DNA from 2 places in the Streptomyces sp. NBC_00557 genome. Region 1 is predicted to be linked to the other one. Evidence: riboswitches for the same ligand, from Rfam matches in the RefSeq annotation. Region 1 holds a riboswitch; the other holds the start of a gene.
The links. Region 1 has a riboswitch for glycine ahead of gcvT (glycine cleavage system aminomethyltransferase GcvT). Riboswitches for the same ligand answer to the same signal wherever they lie in the genome.

Region 1 (9,402 bases):
CGGTGTACTCGTCGGCGGAGAGCAGGTCGGCCGGCTCCTCCGTGACGCGCACCTTGAACAGCCAGCCGCCCTCGAAGGGGGCCGAGTTCACCAGCGACGGGTCGTTGACGACGTCCTCGTTGATCTCGACGACCTCACCGGTGACCGGCGAGTACAGGTCGGAGACCGACTTGGTGGACTCCAGCTCGCCGCAGGTCTCGCCCGCGGACACCGTGGAGCCGACCTCGGGGAGCTGGGCGTAGACGACGTCGCCGAGCGCGTTCGCCGCGAACTCGGTGATGCCGACCGTCGACACGCCGTCCTCGGCGGGCGACAGCCACTCGTGCTCCTTGCTGTAGCGCAGCTGCTGGGGGTTGCTCATGGCCTGAATTCTCCTGTACGCGCGGGAGTGATGATGAAGGGGGGACTGCTGGAGCCGCTGTGGGCGGCGGTGACGTGCGCGGGGTCACACAGTGGCCGCGCCCGGTGTCTACTTCTGGCGCTTGTAGAACGGCAGCGCCACGACCTCGTACGGCTCGTGGCTGCCGCGGATGTCCACGCCGACGCCCTCGGTGCCCGGCGCCGCGTGCGCCGCGTCGACGTACGCCATGGCGATCGGCTTGCCCAGGGTGGGGGAGGGGGCGCCGGAGGTGACCTCGCCGATCACCTCGCCGCCGGCGACGACGGCGTACCCGGCGCGCGGGACGCGGCGGCCCTGGGCGACCAGGCCGACGAGGACCCGTGGCGGGTTCTGCTCAGCCCTGGCCGCGGCCTCCCGGAGCGCCTCGCGCCCCACGAAGTCGCCCTCCTTGTCGAACTTCACCACGCGGCCGAGCCCGGCGTCGAAGGGGGTCAGCTCGGTGGTCAGCTCGTGCCCGTACAGCGGCATGCCCGCCTCCAGGCGCAGGGTGTCCCGGCAGGACAGGCCGCAGGGGACGAGGCCGGCGCCCTCGCCGGCCTTGGTCAGCGCCTGCCACAGCTCGACGGCGTGCTCGGGCTTCACGAACAGCTCGAAGCCGTCCTCGCCGGTGTAGCCGGTGCGGGCGATCAGGGCCGGGACGCCGGCGACGGTGCCGGGCAGGCCGGCGTAGTACTTCAGGCCGTCGAGGTCGGCGTCGGTGAGGGACTTCAGGATGCCGGGGGACTCGGGGCCCTGGACGGCGATCAGCGCGTAGGCGTCCCGGTCGTCGCGGACCTCGGCGTCGAAGCCGGCGGCGCGCTCGGTGAGGGCGTCCAGCACGACCTGGGCGTTGGAGGCGTTGGCGACGACCATGTACTCGGTCTCGGCGAGCCGGTAGACGATCAGGTCGTCCAGGATGCCGCCGTCGGCCCGGCAGATCATGGTGTAGCGGGCGCGGCCCACGCCGACGGAGGCGATGTTGCCGACCAGGGCGTGGTTCAGGAACGCGGCGGCCTGGGCGCCGGTGACGGTGATCTCGCCCATGTGGGAGAGGTCGAACAGACCCGCCTTCGTCCGCACGGCGATGTGCTCGTCGCGCTCGGAGCCGTAGCGCAGCGGCATGTCCCAGCCGGCGAAGTCGGTCATCGTCGCACCGAGCGCGCGATGCACGGCATCGAGCGCGGTGTGGCGGAGTTCAGTGCTGCTCATCGGTCGGTCGTCTCCCAGGGCAAAGCAGAACGGGCGAGGAACGTTCCTCCCCATCTGTCATCGGAACCTGAGAGGTTCGCCGGAACCGCCACGGGGGCGATCACGGCTTGCACCTTGGGTGGAGCCACTGGCGTAGAGCGGCCCGCTTTTCAGATGTGCCTCGCCCGCGCGGTAACGGGGCCTGAGAGATTCAAGGGAGGGACTTGCTCCTTCGGCGCCCCGGCATCGGTGCTGCCAGGGACTCTCCCGCGCGGATTCAAGCGGCCGGTATGCAGTTGGCGGCCACATCATCGCACGCCGAGCGGGCTTTTGTAACCGACCTGTGGCAGGCCACGGACGACGCCGACGACATCGCCCATTACCTTCCCTTTACGCACTGCGGGCAGGAAGATTACCGGACCGACAGGGGAGGACGATCACTGTGAACAGGACCCCGGTGTACGCCACCGCCACCACCGGCATCACTGTGCCGAGGCAGCGCCCCGCCCCGGCCCCCGTCGTCCGCGACCTGCGCGACCGCGCCGGCCACGGCCCGCGCACCCTGCGCTTCGGACCCCGCGACCTGGTCGTGATCACCGGCCTGCCCGGCAGCGGCAAGTCCACTCTGATGCGGCGCGCGGTCACCGGCCCCCGCGTCGACTCCCAGGACACCCGTGACCGCTGGGACGCCCGCACCCCCCGTCTCCTGCCGTACGCCCTCTACCGCCCGCTGGTCCGCCTCGCCCACTACGCGGGCCTGCGCCGCGCGCTGCGCACCGGCGAGGGCGTCGTCGTGCACGACTGCGGCACCCAGCCCTGGGTGCGCCGCTGGCTCGCCCGCGAGGCCCGCCGCCGCGGCGCCGCCCTCCACCTGCTGCTGCTCGACGTGGCCCCCGAGACCGCCCGCGAGGGCCAGCGCGAGCGCGGCCGGGGCGTCTCCGCGTACGCCTTCCGCCGCCACCGCCGTACGACCGCCCGGCTGGTCGCCGCGGTCGAGGCGGGCGAGCCGCCCGCCGGCTGCGGCTCGGCGACCCTGCTGGACCGGCCCGCGGCGGACGCCCTGCGCCGGATCGCCTTCACCGCATGAGGCCGCGAACGGATGTCCGAAGGTGAGGAACTGTCACAGCCACCCGCTAGCCTTCATGGCACAGCAGTGGTTCCCAGCAGGCGGTAGGCAGATGGACTTCCCGGCGGACTTTCCCGCGGACTTCCCGGCACAGGCGCACCCCCAGCCGCACGGCGGCTGGCCGGGCAACGAACTGGAGGAGGTGCTCTCGGCCTCCCTCGGCATGCCCGCCGCGGCCGGCCGGATCATCGAGGTGCTGGGCCGCAGCCTGCTGTGGGTCCCGCTGCCCAACGGCGGCGGCCCGGACAGCGGCCCGCTGGACCTGCCCTCGCTGGACATCGACGGCCAGGCCTACGTCCCGGTGTTCAGCTCCGAGGAGCAGCTGCGCCAGGCGGCCGGCTCCCACATGGCGTACGCCATCGCGCCCGCCGTGGAGTTCGCCCGCGGCCTGCCCCCGCAGATCGGCATCGCCGTGAACCCCGACGCGCTGATCGGCATCCCGCTGCCGCCCGCGGCGGTGGCCGAGCTGTGCCGGATCGGCCGCACCCCGCTGGACGGCCCGAACACCGGCGGCCGGGTCCGGCTCTTCGAGCCCGACTGGCAGGACGACCCGGTCGACTTCCTCTCCACCGCGTCCGCCGAGTTCGCCGAGACCGGCGTGGTCCGCACCGCCCGCCGCTGCCTGGCCGCGATCGAGACCGACGAGCCGGTCATGTTCGTGGGCGTCGAGCTCTCCCAGTGGGAGGGCGACCTGCGCGCCCTCCCCCTCCAGGCCCTCGGCAGAGCCCTCGGCAAAGTCCCGGTCAAGTGGCCGGTCAACCTGGTCCTCCTGGACGTCACGGACGACCCGGTGGCGGAGTGGATGAGGGAGAGGGTCCGCCCCTTCTATCAGTACGGCCACTGAGGCGCCCCGAAGGGGCGCGGGGCCGTGTCCGATATGCGGCTCCGCCGCGGGGCGCGCCGAGCCACCACGCACCCGCACCCGCGTACGCACCGGGGCGGCACCCCGGTGGGCGCTTAAGCTGTCCCCGAACGCGGGGCACAGAAAAGAGAAGGGCACGACAGGTGAGCGCGAGCCACAGCGGCAGCGTCAGCGTGGAACACGCGCTGCGCCAGGTCACCCCCGGCCGCTACGACGCCTACGAGGCCCTGCTCCGCGCCCTCGCCACGCCCTCCGCCGGCCAGATCTGGATGCTGCTGTGGCACGGCCATGCCGGCTCCCCGGACGCCCAGTACGGAAACATGGAGGTCGAGGGCTTCCAGTACGCCCCCTGCGTCACCTCCGCCCAGGAGCTGTCGGCCAGCGGCTGGAACCGGTCGTACGAGGTCGTCGACGGGCTCGACGTGGCCCGCACCCTCTACCCCGACCACTACGGCCTCTGGCTGAACCCGCACGCCCCGGGCGGCGGCGTCGGCATCCCCTGGCTGGACCTGCGCCGGATCGCCACCGGGCTGGACCGCCAGCCCGCCGGCCCCCTCCGGCTGAGCGAGCCCGGTATCGAGATCCCGCAGTTCTACGCCCTTCTCACGCAGAACGCCCACCGCACCCCGGCCCTGCGCTCCCTGCGCCGCGCCTGGGTGCAGCCGGCGCTCGGCGCGCCGTACCTCGCCATCGGCCTGGACGTGTACGACACCTCCCCGGCCGCCGTGGACTCGGTGCGCGCGATGATGCAGCAGTCCATCGGGGCGGTCCCGGAGGGCCTGCCGGTGTCGACGGTCGTGATGACCGACGACTACGACCCGGTCGTGATGTGGATGCGGGCCAACGCCCGCCCCTTCTACGACCGCGAGGCGCACGCGGCGCCGGCGCCCGCGGCCGGCCCCGGGTACGGCTACACCGGACCCCGGTCCTACTGAGCACCCGGATGCTGTGACGTCGGCCACAACGGTGCGCGCGCCCTCAACTACCCTTGATGTCCGCCCGATTCGGGCGAGGTGGCCGGTGATGCCCGGCGTCCGGCAGCCGATCTTCCCTGTTCGGATAACGGATTCCCCTAGGCGGCATCACGTTTACGCATACTTTCTCCGTCAGACCTGGCGCGTGATCGAGAGCCCGTTGAAGACTCGCCTCTCAAGACGCGAGGCCATCGATCCTGTGCTCGAACCAGGCACGGGACCAGCTGGCTCTCCAGGGCCGTCACCCATCGTGCGGCCGGCGCAGGTAAGTGAACCAAGCCGCCCACAGCGGCGGACAAAGGCCGGTCACCACCGGCGAGAGGGGTCAGGTCAACTGTGACCGCACCGATCGAGACCACCGGGGAAGAGGCTGCAGCGCCTCCCGAGTCCGTGCTCGCCGGGGCCAAGAAGAGCCAGATCGAAGGGCGTTCACTCAGCCAGATCGCCTGGACCCGGTTCAAGCGGGACAAGGTGGCCGTGGCGGGCGGCGTCGTCGTCATCCTGCTCGTGCTGATGGCGGTGCTCGCCAAGCCGATCGAGTGGATCTTCGGGCTCGACCCGGACAAGTTCCACCAGGACCTCATCGACCCGGCACTGCTCGCTCCCAAGGGCGGCTGGGGCGGCATGAGCCTCTCCCACCCGCTGGGCGTGGACCCGCAGTACGGCCGCGACATGCTCGCCCGGATCATCGACGGCTCCTGGGTCTCCCTCCTGGTCGCGGGCGGCGCCACCCTCCTCTCGGTGGTCATCGGAACCGTGCTGGGCGTCATCGCCGGCTACTACGGCGGCTGGGTCGACAGCCTCATCAGCAAGCTCATGGACACCTTCCTGGCGTTCCCGCTGCTGCTGTTCGCCATCGCCATCTCCGCCTCGGTGCAGGACGGCTTCTTCGGGCTCAACGGCCTGCCGCTGCGGATCTGCGTGCTGATCTTCGTGATCGGCTTCTTCAGCTGGCCCTACATCGGCCGCATCGTGCGCGCCCAGACGATGACCCTGCGCAGGCGGGAGTTCGTCGAGGCCGCCACCAGCCTGGGCGCCCGCGGCCCGTACATCCTGTTCCGCGAGCTGCTCCCCAACCTCGTCGCGCCGATCCTCGTCTACTCGACGCTGATCATCCCGACCAACATCCTCTTCGAGGCCGCGTTGAGCTTCCTCGGAGTCGGTATCGCTCCGCCGCAGGCCTCCTGGGGCGGCATGCTCAGCAACGCCGTGGACCTGTACACCGCAGATCCGCAGTACATGTTCGTGCCCGGACTGGCGATCTTCATCACCGTCCTGGCCTTCAACCTGCTGGGTGACGGGCTGCGTGACGCGCTCGACCCTCGCAGCAAGTGATCCATCGATAGAGGGGGCTTTCCTCAACGTGAAGACCAGAAGGGTTATCGCCGCCGTGGCGTCGGTCACGGCGCTCTCCCTGGGCGCGGCCGCCTGTGGCGGCGGGGGCGGCAAGAGCAGCAGTGGCGGCAGCGGCAGCAAGGACGCGGCGCTCAGCTCCATCGTCAACGCCTCGAGCAAGAAGGGAGGCACGGTCACGCTGGAGGACTCCGACGTGCCGGACTCCCTGGACCCGGGCAACACCTACTACGGCTTCGTGCAGAACTTCTCGCGCCTGTACGCGCGGACGCTCGTCACGTTCAAGCCGGCCGCCGGCAAGGACGGCCTCACGGTCGTCCCGGACCTCGCCGAGTCCCTGGGCACGCCCAGCAAGGACGCCAAGACCTGGACGTACCACCTGCGTCCGGGCCTGAAGTTCGAGGACGGCACCCCGATCACGTCCAAGGACGTCAAGTACGCGATCGAGCGCTCCAACTTCGCGCCCGAGGCCCTGTCCAACGGCCCGACGTACTTCAAGGCGTACCTGCAGGGCGGTGACAAGTACAAGGGCCCCTACAAGGACAAGAAGGGCCTGGACTCCATCGCCACCCCGGACGACCGCACGATCGTCTTCCACCTGAACCAGCCGTTCGCCGACTTCGACTACCTGGCGACCTTCTCCCAGACGGCCCCCGTGCCGCAGGCGAAGGACGACGGCGCGAAGTACGTCCAGCACATCGTGTCCTCCGGCCCCTACAAGTTCTCGTCGTACGAGGAGGGCGCCGGCGCCACCCTCGTCCGCAACTCGAACTGGGACCCGAAGACGGACCCGATCCGCAAGGCGCTGCCGGACAAGATCGTCGTCAAGTTCAAGGTCAACCCGGTCTCGATCGACAACGACCTGATGGCCGACAAGATCACGGCCGACATCGCCGGCGCCGGTGTGCAGCCGCAGACCCAGCCGAAGGTCCTCAGCGGCAAGTACGCCAAGCAGACGGACAACTCCTACGCCGGCGCCACCGGCTACATGGCGCTGAACCTGCACGTCGCGCCGTTCGACAACGTGCACTGCCGCAAGGCCGTGCAGTGGGCGGTCGACAAGCAGTCGGTGATCGACGCCATGGGCGGTGCGCCGAAGGGCGACGTGGCCACCACGCTGCTGCCGCCGTCGGTCAACGGCTACACCAAGTTCGACAAGTACCCGACCGCCGGTCACAAGGGTGACGTCGCCAAGGCCAAGGCCGAGCTGAAGCTGTGCGGCAAGCCGAACGGCTTCTCCACCACCCTGACGGCCCGCTCGGACCGCGCCTCCGAGGTCGCGGGCGCCACGGCCATCCAGAACTCCCTGAAGGCCGTCGGCATCAAGGTCGACATCAAGCAGTTCCCGTCCGGCAAGTACTTCTCGAACTTCGCCGGTGTCCCGAGCTACGTCCACCAGCACAAGCTCGGCATGATGATGATGGCGTGGGGCGCCGACTGGCCGACCGGCTACGGCTTCCTGGACCAGATCATCGACGGCAGCGCCATCAAGCCCTCGGGCGGCAACAACCTGATGGAGCTGAACGACCCGAAGATCAACGCCGCGCTCAAGGCGGCCATCGGCAACACCGACTCCGCGGCCCGCACCAAGGCCTGGGGCGACATCGACAAGATGGTCGCCGACAACGCCTCGGTCGTCCCGCTGATCTACCGCAAGAACCTGCTGATCAGGCCCACGTCCGCGACCAACGTCACGGTCACGCAGGCGTACCTCGGCATGTACGACTACCTGCTGCTGAGCTCCTCGAAGTAACAGCAGGCCGGATACCCCTGAAAGGCAGGTGAAGGCACCGGGTGGCCGGGGCGGACAGACCCCGCCCCGGCCACCCGGAGCCGCACAGCTGTGGCTGCGTACATCATCCGACGCGTCTTCGGCGCATTGGTACTGCTGCTGGTGGTCAGCGCAGTCACCTTCGCCATCTTCTTCCTGGTCCCCCGCCTGGGCGGCCAGACAGCCACCCAGCTGGCCACCCAGTACGTCGGCAAGGACGCCAACCGCGCGTCCGTCGCCGCGATCAAGCACAACCTGGGACTCGACCAGCCCATCTACATCCAGTACTGGCACTACATCAAGGGCCTGTTCGCAGGCGCCGACTACAAGTTCGGCCCCGATGCGACGCACTGCAACGCCCCCTGCTTCGGGTACTCCTTCAAGAGTCACGTCGAGGTGTGGCCCCAGCTCAAGGAGCGGATCCCCGTCTCCTTCTCGCTGGCCGTCGGCGCGGCGGTGATCTGGCTGATCTTCGGTGTGACGACCGGTGTCGTCTCGGCGCTGCGCAAGGGCAAGCCGGTGGACCGCATCTCGATGTTCATCGCGCTCGCCGGCGTCTCGCTGCCGATCTTCTTCACCGGCCAGGTGATCAACGCGCTCTTCGTCTACCAGTGGCCCATCTGGGACAGCACCGACTACGTGCCGTTCACCCAGAACCCGGCCGACTGGGCCTGGCACCTGCTGCTGCCCTGGATCAGCCTCGCGTTCCTCTTCTCCGCCACCTACGCCCGGCTCACCCGGGCGGGCATGCTGGAGACGATGAGCGAGGACTACATCCGCACGGCTCGCGCCAAGGGCCTCAAGGAGTCGGTGGTCGTCACCAAGCACGGGCTGCGCTCCACGCTCACCCCGATCGTGACCATCTTCGGCATGGACTTCGGCACCCTCGTGGGCACCGCGGTGCTCACCGAGACCGTGTTCTCCCTGCAGGGCGTCGGCGCGTACTCGATCCAGGCCATCAAGGACAACGACCTGCCCATCGTGATGGGCGTGACCCTGGTCGCCGCGTTCTTCATCGTCTTCTGCAATCTCGTCGTCGACCTGGTGTACGCAGCCATCGACCCCCGCGTGAGGTACTCGTGAGCAAGCTCGACAAGGCGGCGCTCGGCGAACCGGCCGGCACCGCCCCCTCCGACGCCGACGACGCGTTCCTCTCCGTTCGCGATCTGCGTATCCACTTCAACACCGACGACGGCCTGGTCAAGTCGGTGGACGGCGTCAGCTTCGACGTCAAGCGGGGCAAGACCCTGGGCATCGTCGGCGAGTCCGGTTCCGGCAAGTCCGTCACCTCGCTCGGCGTGATGGGCCTGCACCGCGCCGCCAACGCCCGCGTCTCCGGCGAGGTGTGGCTGGACGGCCAGGAACTGATCGCCGCCGACCCGGACGAGGTCCGGCGGATGCGCGGCCGCAAGATGGCGATGATCTTCCAGGACCCGCTGTCCGCGATGCACCCCTACTACACGGTCGGGGCGCAGATCGTCGAGGCCTACCGGGTCCACCACCAGGTCAGCAAGAAGGTCGCCAAGCAGCGGGCGATCGAGATGCTGGACCGCGTGGGCATCCCGGAGCCGGCCAAGCGCGTCGACAGCTACCCGCACGAGTTCTCCGGCGGTATGCGCCAGCGCGCCATGATCGCGATGGCGCTGGTGAACAACCCCGAGCTGCTCATCGCGGACGAGCCGACCACCGCCCTGGACGTCACCGTGCAGGCGCAGATCCTGGACCTCATCCGGGACCTGCAGAAGGAGT
Region 2 (9,402 bases), 4.4 Mb from region 1:
CGCGCGCCAGCGGGCAGCGCTGAAGTCGAGCGGGGGCAGCGCGAAGGCGGACCTGGTGGGCGTTCTGTCGGGCGCGACCGCCGTGCACGGCCCCGGCGTCAAGCTCGTCGTCGACGACGCCAAGGAGGCCAGCACGGGCGGTGACGGCACCAATCCGCGGGAGACCTCCGGGTTCTCCGACACCGGCCGGGTCCGTGACCGGGACATGCAGCGCGTGGTCAACGGGCTGTGGGCGTCCGGGGCGGAGGCCGTCTCGATCAACGGGCAGCGGTTGACCGCCCTGTCCGCGATCAGGGCCGCGGGGGACGCGATACTGGTCGACAACAGGCCGCTGGTGCCGCCGTACACGGTGCTGGCGGTGGGGGACGGGAAGCGGCTCAGCACCGGGTTCCAGAACAGCGCCGACGGTCTGTACCTGCACGCCCTGGAGCAGAACTTCGGCATCCGCGCCACCATCTCGGTGCAGGGCGACCTGCGGTTGCCCGCCGCACCGAGCGTGATCGTACGTACTGCACAGCCGAGCACCGAGAAGACTGAGAAGGGCACATCGTGATCGCCGTACTGGGCCTCGTCGTGGGAGTCGTGGCCGGCCTGTTGGTCCGGCCCGAGGTTCCGGCGGTTGTCGAGCCGTATCTGCCGATCGCCGTCGTCGCCGCGCTGGACGCCGTGTTCGGTGGTCTGCGGGCCATGCTGGACGGCATCTTCGACGACAAGGTCTTCGTCGTGTCGTTCCTGTCGAACGTGGTCGTCGCCGCGCTGATCGTGTTCCTCGGCGACAAGTTGGGCGTGGGCGCGCAGCTGTCCACGGGTGTCGTGGTGGTCCTCGGCATCCGGATCTTCTCCAACGCCGCGGCGATCCGGCGCCACGTGTTCCGGGCGTGACACCGATGAGCGAGCACAACGAGCGGAACCAGCCGAGCGAGCCGAACCGGCCGGGCGAGCCGAACCGGCCGAGCGAGCGGAACGAGCGGCCTGAGCGGTCGGAGCAGCCGGGGCGGTCGGAGCGGTCCGAGCAACCTGGGCGGTCGGAGCAGCCGAAGCAGCCGGAGCAGCCGGAGAACCGGCTCCGCAGGGAGATCCCCGAGGAGGTGCCCGCACGGGCGTCCGAGCCGGCCCCCGAGGAGGAGCGGACGGAGCAGCCGCTGACCGGCCGGCAGCGGCTGGTCAAGGGCCTGTGGCCGCCGCGTTTCACCCGGGCGCAACTCATCGTGGCCGTGCTCCTGTTCGGGCTCGGCTTCGGGCTGGCCGTGCAGGTGGCCTCCAACAGCGACACCGACAGCGCGCTGCGCGGGGCACGCCAGGAGGATCTTGTGCGCATCCTCGATGAACTGGATTCGCGTACTCAGCGTCTTGAGGACGAGAGGCAGGGACTCGAGAAGCAGCGCCAGGAGCTGCAGAGCAGCTCCGACCGGGCCGCGGAGGCGCGCAGGCAGACCGCCGAGAAGGAGAGGCAACTCGGCATTCTGGCGGGCACCGTGGCCGCGCAGGGTCCCGGCATCACGATGACGATCGAGGACACGAAGGGGACGGTCAAGGCTGACATGCTGCTCGACGCGATCCAGGAGTTGCGCGCGGCCGGTGCCGAGGCGATCCAGGTCAACGGGGTCCGGGTGGTCGCGAACACCTACTTCACCGACTCCGGCAACGGCGTGGGCGTCGACGGGAACAAGATCAACGCCCCTTATCGTTTCAAGGTCATCGGCAAGCCGCAGGACCTGGAGCCGGCGCTGAACATCCCGGGAGGCGTGGTGCAGACCTTGGAGAAGGAGCAGGCCACGGTGACGGTCCAGCAGTCCGGCAAGATCGTCGTGGATGCCTTGCGACAGGCGAAGCGGCCTGACTACGCTCGGTCGTCCTCCCAGTGAACCGGCGGTGCATGGGGGACGTCCGGCAGGGGCATGAGGTTGCGGGGGGTCGGCGCACCGAAGCGGTGGTGCGTGGTGGAAACTGTCTGGTGGTTACGGACGTTGTGAGAATGTCCGGCTCGGCCGGTGTAGGCAATCAGGGTTCGTCCTGCCCCACGGGCGGGTCTGTTTCGGTCAAGGGGAATCGCCCGTGAAGTTGTTTGCGAAGTTGTTCGGCAAGAGCGCGCGAGAGGGCAGCGACAACGCGACCGCTCGGCACCGCGCGCAGCCTGACGCGGAGGGCCAGCGCCCGCTGTTCCGGGACCAGGTCGCTGGTCCGGGCGGTGACATTTCCGGAGGTCAGGGCGGGGCGTCGGTTGACCCTGCCCAGTCCGGCGGCATAGGTTTCGGGCAACCGTCAGCCTCGGGTGCGGGTGGAGGGTACGCCCCCGGTCCGTACGCGTCCAACGCCCCGGCGGGGCAGCCGCAGGAGGATCCGTCCATGTCGGTCCTGGTGTGTACGAGGTGCGGCAACCGCAACGCGCAGAACGCCCGCTTCTGCTCCAACTGCGGTGCGCCGCTGCGCCCGGGGGTGGCGCCGGAGCGCGCGTCCGAGACGACGTCCACGATCTCGATCTCCGGCCTGGAGGCGTACGACGCCGAGGTCACCGGCCAGACGCAGATGCCGATGCTCTCGCCGGAGGCGCAGGCCGCGGTGGACGCGCTGCCGATGGGCTCGGCGCTGCTGGTGGTGCGCCGCGGCCCGAACTCGGGCAGCCGCTTCCTGCTGGACAGCGATCTGACCACGGCCGGCCGTCATCCGCAGAGCGACATCTTCCTGGACGACGTGACGGTCTCGCGTCGGCATGTGGAGTTCCGCCGCTCCCCGGACGGCTCGTTCACCGTGGCCGACGTCGGCAGTCTGAACGGCACGTACGTCAACCGCGAGCGGATCGACCAGGTCGCGCTGTCGAACGGTGACGAGGTGCAGATCGGCAAGTACCGGCTGGTGTTCTACGCGAGCCGGCAGGGCATCTGACCCGCCCCCGGACCGGTGTCCGGGGGGAACCCCCAGGGAAGGTCCATGCTTCACACACCGAGCGGCGGTGCCGGAAGCGGTACTGCCGCCAGGGACAGCGGGCTGATGAGCATCGGCACCGTGCTGAACGTGCTGCGCGACGAGTTCCCCGAAGTCACCGTCTCCAAGATCCGCTTCCTGGAGTCGGAGGGGCTCATCGAGCCGCAGCGGAGCCCTGCGGGGTACCGCAAGTTCAGCGCCAGGGACGTCGAGCGGCTGGCGCATGTGCTCAGGATGCAGCGGGACCACTATCTGCCGCTCAAGGTGATCCGCGAGCATCTGGACGCCATGGAGCGTGGCGAGGCCGTCCAGCTGCCCCTGGTGGGGCGCCAGCGCACCGGTGAGGACGCCCCGGAGCCCACCGGCGCGCCCACGGTGGCCCGGGTGGGCAGAGCCGAGCTGCTGGCGGCCGCGGAGATCGACGAGGCGGACCTGGAGGAGTGGGAGTCGTACGGCCTCATCGCTCCGCTGCACGACGGGGCCTACGACGCCGAGGCGGTCACCGTGGCCTCGCTCATCGCCGAACTGGGCCGGTACGGCATCGAGCCACGCCACCTTCGGGTGATGAAGGCCGCCGCCGACCGCGAGGCCGGGCTGGTGGAGCAGGTCGTGGCCCCGCTCAAGCGCCACCGCAACCCGCAGACCAGGGCACACGCCGAGGCCCGGGCGAAGGAGCTGGCGGCGCTCACGGTGAAGCTGCACGCGGCGCTGGTGCAGACCGCGCTCGGGGTGCGGCTGCCCTGACCGCCGGGGGCCGCCGGCGACCCGGATCGGCCACCTGTTCCCGGCCCGACTACCCAAACGTCCCGAGCACGGCCTAGGGTTGCTGTGTGAACGAGCTCGATGTCGTAGGTGTCCGGGTCGAAATGCCCTCCAACCAACCGATCGTGCTCCTGCGCGAAGTGGGAGGCGACCGTTACCTCCCCATCTGGATCGGGCCGGGAGAGGCGACGGCGATCGCGTTCGCCCAGCAGGGCATGGCCCCCGCCAGGCCGCTGACCCACGACCTGTTCAAGGACGTGCTGGAGGCCGTAGGCCAGGAGCTGACCGAGGTACGCATCACCGATCTGCGGGAAGGCGTGTTCTACGCGGAGCTGGTCTTCGCCAGCGGGGTCGAGGTCAGCGCCCGCCCCTCCGATGCCATAGCGCTGGCCCTGCGCACCGGAACGCCGATCTACGGCAGTGACACGGTGCTGGACGACGCCGGCATCGCCATTCCGGACGAGCAGGAGGACGAGGTGGAGAAGTTCCGCGAGTTCCTCGACCAGATCTCGCCCGAGGACTTCGGTACGAGCAACCAGTGAGCACGGGCAACCGGTGAGCACGGGCAACCGGTGAGCGCGGACGGCCGGTGGGCGGCGACCCGGGCCCGGGGAGGCGCCCTCGGCAACGCCTTGCGCGGGCACGTGCCATCGGCCTGTGAGAGCGTCCTAGGCGTTCCCCCGAGCGCATTCGGCTAGCCTTTCCCCGCGGTGGGGCACGGGAAACCACTCCTAGGGTGATTATCACTCGGCGTGCCGAGTGTGGCGATCGTTGACGCACCCCTGGTGACTGCCTACCGTCGTGAAGGCAGGTCAAGGACGGAGGTCGGCGTGAGAACCAGCGGCGACGGTACGGCTGGGGGTGCTCCCGTGCGTGGTTTCGGGGAGAACGGGCCGTACCCGGTTCACAGCAGCGCGGTGGATCACGCTCCGCAGCGGCCGACGGTGGTGCCGAACGGCGGAGGGGCGGCTTCCATGACGTCGGAACAGATCGGCTACCGGGGGCCGACGGCCTGCGCGGCCGCCGGCATCACCTACCGGCAGCTCGACTACTGGGCGCGCACCGGCCTGGTAGAGCCGAGCGTGCGGCCCGCCTACGGGTCGGGGACGCAGCGGCTGTACAGCTTCCGCGACGTCGTCGTCCTGAAGATCGTCAAGCGGTTCCTGGACACCGGGGTCTCGCTGCAGAACATCCGGACGGCCGTGCAGCACCTCAGGGAACGCGGTTTCCGCGACCTGGAGCGGATGACGCTGATGAGCGACGGCGCCACGGTGTACGAGTGCACCTCGCCCGACGAGGTCCACGCCCTGCTCCAGGGCGGTCAGGGCATCTTCGGGATCGCCGTCGGCGTGGTCTGGCGCGACGTGGAAAGCGCGCTCTCGCAGCTGCACGGCGAGCGCATCGACACCGGCGAGACCCTCGTCGGGCCCAACCCCGCGGACGAGCTGGCACGGCGCCGCAACCGGGCGGTCTGAGCCCCGGCCCACCGGCCGTCCGCCTGCACCACGGCATTGTCAGTGCCGTGGTGCAGCATCGGAGATGTGAGAAACGCGCCCACGATCCTGCATCTCGACATGGATGCCTTCTACGCCTCGGTGGAGCAGGCATCCAAGCCGAGCCTGCGCGGGAAAGCGGTCGTCGTGGGCGGGCTCGGTCCGCGCGGGGTGGTGGCCACCGCGTCGTACGAGGCACGGGCGTTCGGGGTGCACTCGGCGATGCCCATGGCCCAGGCGCGCCGGCTGGCGCCCAACGCGGCGTATCTGGTGCCGCGGTTCGGCCTGTACCGGCAGATCAGCGAGCAGGTGATGGCGCTGCTGCGGGAGCTGTCGCCGCTGGTGGAGCCGCTCAGCCTGGACGAGGCGTTCGTGGACCTGGAGGCCGGCGGGACCGCCTGGGACGAGGAGTCGGCGCGGCTGGCCGGGATCAAGCTGCGCGCGGACATCCGGGCGGTCACCGGGCTCACCGGATCGGTGGGGCTCGCCGCCTCCAAGATGCTCGCCAAGATCGCCTCCGAGCAGGCCAAGCCGGACGGGCTGGTGGTGATCGAGCCGGGCTCCGAGCGGGCGCTGCTGGGGCCGATGCCGGTGCGGACCCTGCCGGGGGTGGGGCCGGCCACCGGGGACCATCTGCGCAGGGCCGGCATCACCACGGTCGAGGAACTGGCCGAGGCGGGCGAGGACGAGCTGGTACGGCTGCTGGGCAAGGCACACGGGCAGGCGCTGTACGCCATGGCCCTGGCCCACGACGAACGGCCCGTGGTGGCCGAGCGCGAGGCGAAGTCGGTGTCGGTCGAGGACACCTACGACGTGGACATCCACGACCGGCTGCGGATCGGGCTGGAGGTGCGGCGGCTCGCCGACCGGTGCGTGGGGCGGCTGCGGGGGGCCGGGCTGTCGGGGCGGACCATCGTGCTGAAGGTGCGGCGGTACGACTTCTCGACGCTGACCCGGTCGGAGACGCTGCGGGGGCCGACCGACGATCCGGCGGTGGTGCGGGAGGCGGCCGCGCGGCTGCTGGACTCCGTGGACACCACGGGCGGGGTACGGCTGCTCGGTGTGGGCGTCTCCGGGCTCGCCGACTACACCCAGGAGGACCTGTTCGCCCAGGCCATGCCCGCGCGGGCGGAGGAGACGCCGGAGGAGACGGGGGCCGAGGTGACGGCGGAGCGGCCGGAGCCGGAGGAGCGGTCGTGGCGGGCCGGTCAGGACGTCAGGCACGCGGAGTACGGGCACGGGTGGGTGCAGGGGAGCGGGCTGGGCCGGGTGACCGTGCGGTTCGAGACGCCGCAGTCCCCTCCGGGGCGGGTGCGGACGTTCTCCGTCGACGATCCCGCGCTGGAGTCCGCCGATCCGTTGCCGCTGGTTCCGGATCTCGCCCTTCAGGTCTCCTCCGAGCCCGCCAGTCTGCCGAAGTCGTGGTCCGGGACCGAGGGGGGTGAGACCACGTCGAGGCCGTAGTGGTGGTAGAGCTGGAGTTCCTGTTCGGGGGAGAGGTGGCGGCCCACGCCGAAGTCGGGGGCGTTCTTGATCAGGGCGCGGTCGAAGGGGACGTGGAGGGAGCCGTCTATCAGTTCGCTCGGTTCCAGGGGGACGAAGGCGTCGCGGGAGAACAGTCCTGTCCGTATGGCCGCCCATTCGGGGACGCCGGTCGCGTCGTCGAGGTACACCTCGTCGATCGTGCCGATCTTGGCGCCGTTGCGGTCGAACGCCTTGCGGCCGATCAGGTTGCGCGGATCGATCTCGGTCTGCACGGTCCGTCTCCCTCCACTTGGTCGCAACTCATCCGTAAGCACTACAAAAGAGCACATTCAGTCGGGCGGCCACTCGAGGGCCCCGGCGTTGACCTCGCTGGTAGGCTGACAGCGGCTGCTGACCCCGTGCGGGAGAGTCCTCCGACCACCTCGGAGGCGCCGAAGGAGCAAATCCTCCCCGGAATCTCTCAGGCTCACGTACCGCACGGACGAGGTCACTCTGGAAAGCAGGGCGGGTGCCGACGGCACCGGCTCTCACCGACGGTGAAAACCGGGTGCCCTCGGGCGACCCGGTGAAGCTCTCAGGTTGAGATGACAGAGGGGGAGGCCGTCCGGGCACCCGTGCAGTGGTGCCCCTCGAAGGTCGCGTCAGACCAGGAGGCCTCCGCAATGACCGCCCACCGCATCCCGCTCTCGGAGCTCGAAGCGGGCATCCCGTTCGAGCAGCGCCACATCGGGCCCGACCAGGAGGCGCGGGCGAAGATGCTCGCGCACGTCGGCTACGGCTCGCTGGACGAGCTGACCGCCGCGGCGGTGCCCGATGTGATCAAGAACGCCGACGCCCTCGACCTGCCCGGCGCCCGCACCGAGGCCGAGGTGCTCGCCGAGCTGCGCGCGCTCGCCGACCGCAACCAGGTCCTCGACTCCATGATCGGCCTGGGCTACTACGGGACGTTCACGCCGCCCGTCATCCTGCGCAACGTCATGGAGAACCCGGCCTGGTACACGGCCTACACCCCGTACCAGCCGGAGATCTCCCAGGGCCGGCTCGAAGCGCTGCTGAACTTCCAGACGATGGTCGCCGACCTCACCGGCCTGCCCACCTCCGGCGCCTCCCTCCTGGACGAGGGCACCGCCGCCGCCGAGGCCATGGCGCTCTCCCGCCGCATGGGCCGGAACAAGAAGGGCCTCTTCCTGGTCGACGCGGACGCGCTGCCGCAGACCATCGCCGTCATCCAGACCCGCGCGGAGCCCACCGGCGTCGAGGTCGTCGTCGCCGACCTCTCCGAGGGCATCCCGGCCGAGGTCGCCGAGCGTGAGATCAACGGCGTGCTGATCCAGTACCCGGGCGCCTCCGGCGCCGTACGGGACATCAAGCCGGTCATCGACCAGGCGCACGAGCTGGGCGCCCTGGTCACGGTCGCCGCCGACCTGCTCGCGCTGACCCTGCTCACCTCTCCGGGTGAGCTGGGCGCCGACATCGCCGTCGGCACCACCCAGCGCTTCGGTGTGCCGATGGGCTTCGGCGGTCCGCACGCCGGCTACATGGCCGTGCACGAGAAGTTCGCGCGCAGCCTGCCCGGCCGGCTCGTGGGCGTCTCCGTCGACGCCGACGGCAACAAGGCCTACCGCCTCGCCCTGCAGACCCGCGAGCAGCACATCCGCCGCGAGAAGGCCACCAGCAACATCTGCACCGCCCAGGTGCTGCTCGCCGTGATGGCCGGCATGTACGCCGTCTACCACGGCCCGGAGGGCCTGAAGACCATCGCCCGCCGCACCCACCGGTACGCCACCCTCCTCGCCGAGGGCCTGAAGGCCGGTGGCGTGGAGATCGTGCACCGCGCGTTCTTCGACACCGTCACCGCGCGCGTGCCCGGCAAGGCCGCCCAGGTCGTCGCCGCGGCCCGGGACAACGGCGTCAACCTGCACCTCGTCGACGCCGACCACGTCTCGATCGCCTGCGACGAGACCACCAAGCGGGCGCAGCTCGCCGCCGTGTGGTCCGCGTTCGGCGTCGAGGCCGACATCGAGGCGCTGGACGCGACCGCCGAGGACACCCTGCCCGAGGCGCTGCTGCGCACCGACGCCTACCTCACCCACCCGGTCTTCCACCAGCACCGCTCCGAGACCGCGATGCTGCGCTACCTGCGCCGCCTCGCCGACCGCGACTACGCACTCGACCGCGGCATGATCCCGCTGGGCTCCTGCACCATGAAGCTCAACGCGACCACCGAGATGGAGCCGGTCACCTGGCCCGAGTTCGGCCAGCTGCACCCCTTCGCGCCCGCCGAGCAGGCCGAGGGCTACCTCACGCTCATCCGCGAGCTGGAGGAACGTCTCGCCGAGGTCACCGGCTACGACAAGGTCTCCCTGCAGCCGAACGCCGGCTCCCAGGGCGAACTGGCCGGCCTGCTCGCCGTACGCGGCTACCACCGCGCCAACGGCGACGAGCAGCGCACCGTCTGCCTGATCCCGTCCTCCGCGCACGGCACCAACGCGGCCAGCGCCGTGATGGCCGGCATGAGGGTCGTCGTCGTCAGGACCGCCGAGGACGGCGAGATCGACGTCGAGGACCTGCGGGCGAAGATCGAGCAGTACCGCGACGAGCTGGCCGTGCTCATGATCACCTACCCGTCCACGCACGGCGTGTTCGAGGAGCACGTCGCCGACATCTGCGCGCAGGTGCACGAGGCCGGCGGCCAGGTGTACGTCGACGGCGCCAACCTCAACGCCCTGGTCGGCCTCGC

Region 2: linked by a shared signal. The riboswitch ahead of gcvP (aminomethyl-transferring glycine dehydrogenase) and the one ahead of gcvT (glycine cleavage system aminomethyltransferase GcvT) in region 1 are both predicted to bind glycine.

Annotation. Positions count from the first base shown of each region.
Region 1 is NZ_CP107796.1:2,557,631-2,567,032, reverse strand. Features, by position in the region: gene gcvH (glycine cleavage system protein GcvH) at 1-361, opposite strand, end outside; gene gcvT (glycine cleavage system aminomethyltransferase GcvT) at 470-1,588, opposite strand; glycine riboswitch at 1,633-1,747, opposite strand; glycine riboswitch at 1,748-1,847, opposite strand; gene OG956_RS10555 (AAA family ATPase) at 2,010-2,654, shown strand; gene OG956_RS10550 (enhanced serine sensitivity protein SseB) at 2,746-3,537, shown strand; gene OG956_RS10545 (enhanced serine sensitivity protein SseB C-terminal domain-containing protein) at 3,699-4,490, shown strand; gene OG956_RS10540 (ABC transporter permease) at 4,866-5,864, shown strand; gene OG956_RS10535 (ABC transporter substrate-binding protein) at 5,893-7,635, shown strand; gene OG956_RS10530 (ABC transporter permease) at 7,726-8,736, shown strand; gene OG956_RS10525 (ABC transporter ATP-binding protein) at 8,733-9,402, shown strand, end outside.
Region 2 is NZ_CP107796.1:6,985,208-6,994,609, forward strand. Features, by position in the region: gene OG956_RS30795 (DUF881 domain-containing protein) at 1-553, shown strand, start outside; gene OG956_RS30800 (small basic family protein) at 550-882, shown strand; gene OG956_RS30805 (DUF881 domain-containing protein) at 888-1,865, shown strand; gene OG956_RS30810 (FHA domain-containing protein) at 2,056-2,883, shown strand; gene ftsR (transcriptional regulator FtsR) at 2,929-3,666, shown strand; gene OG956_RS30820 (bifunctional nuclease family protein) at 3,753-4,226, shown strand; gene OG956_RS30825 (MerR family transcriptional regulator) at 4,515-5,159, shown strand; gene OG956_RS30830 (DNA polymerase IV) at 5,226-6,641, shown strand; gene OG956_RS30835 (PRC-barrel domain-containing protein) at 6,563-6,934, opposite strand; glycine riboswitch at 7,054-7,148, shown strand; gene gcvP (aminomethyl-transferring glycine dehydrogenase) at 7,325-9,402, shown strand, end outside.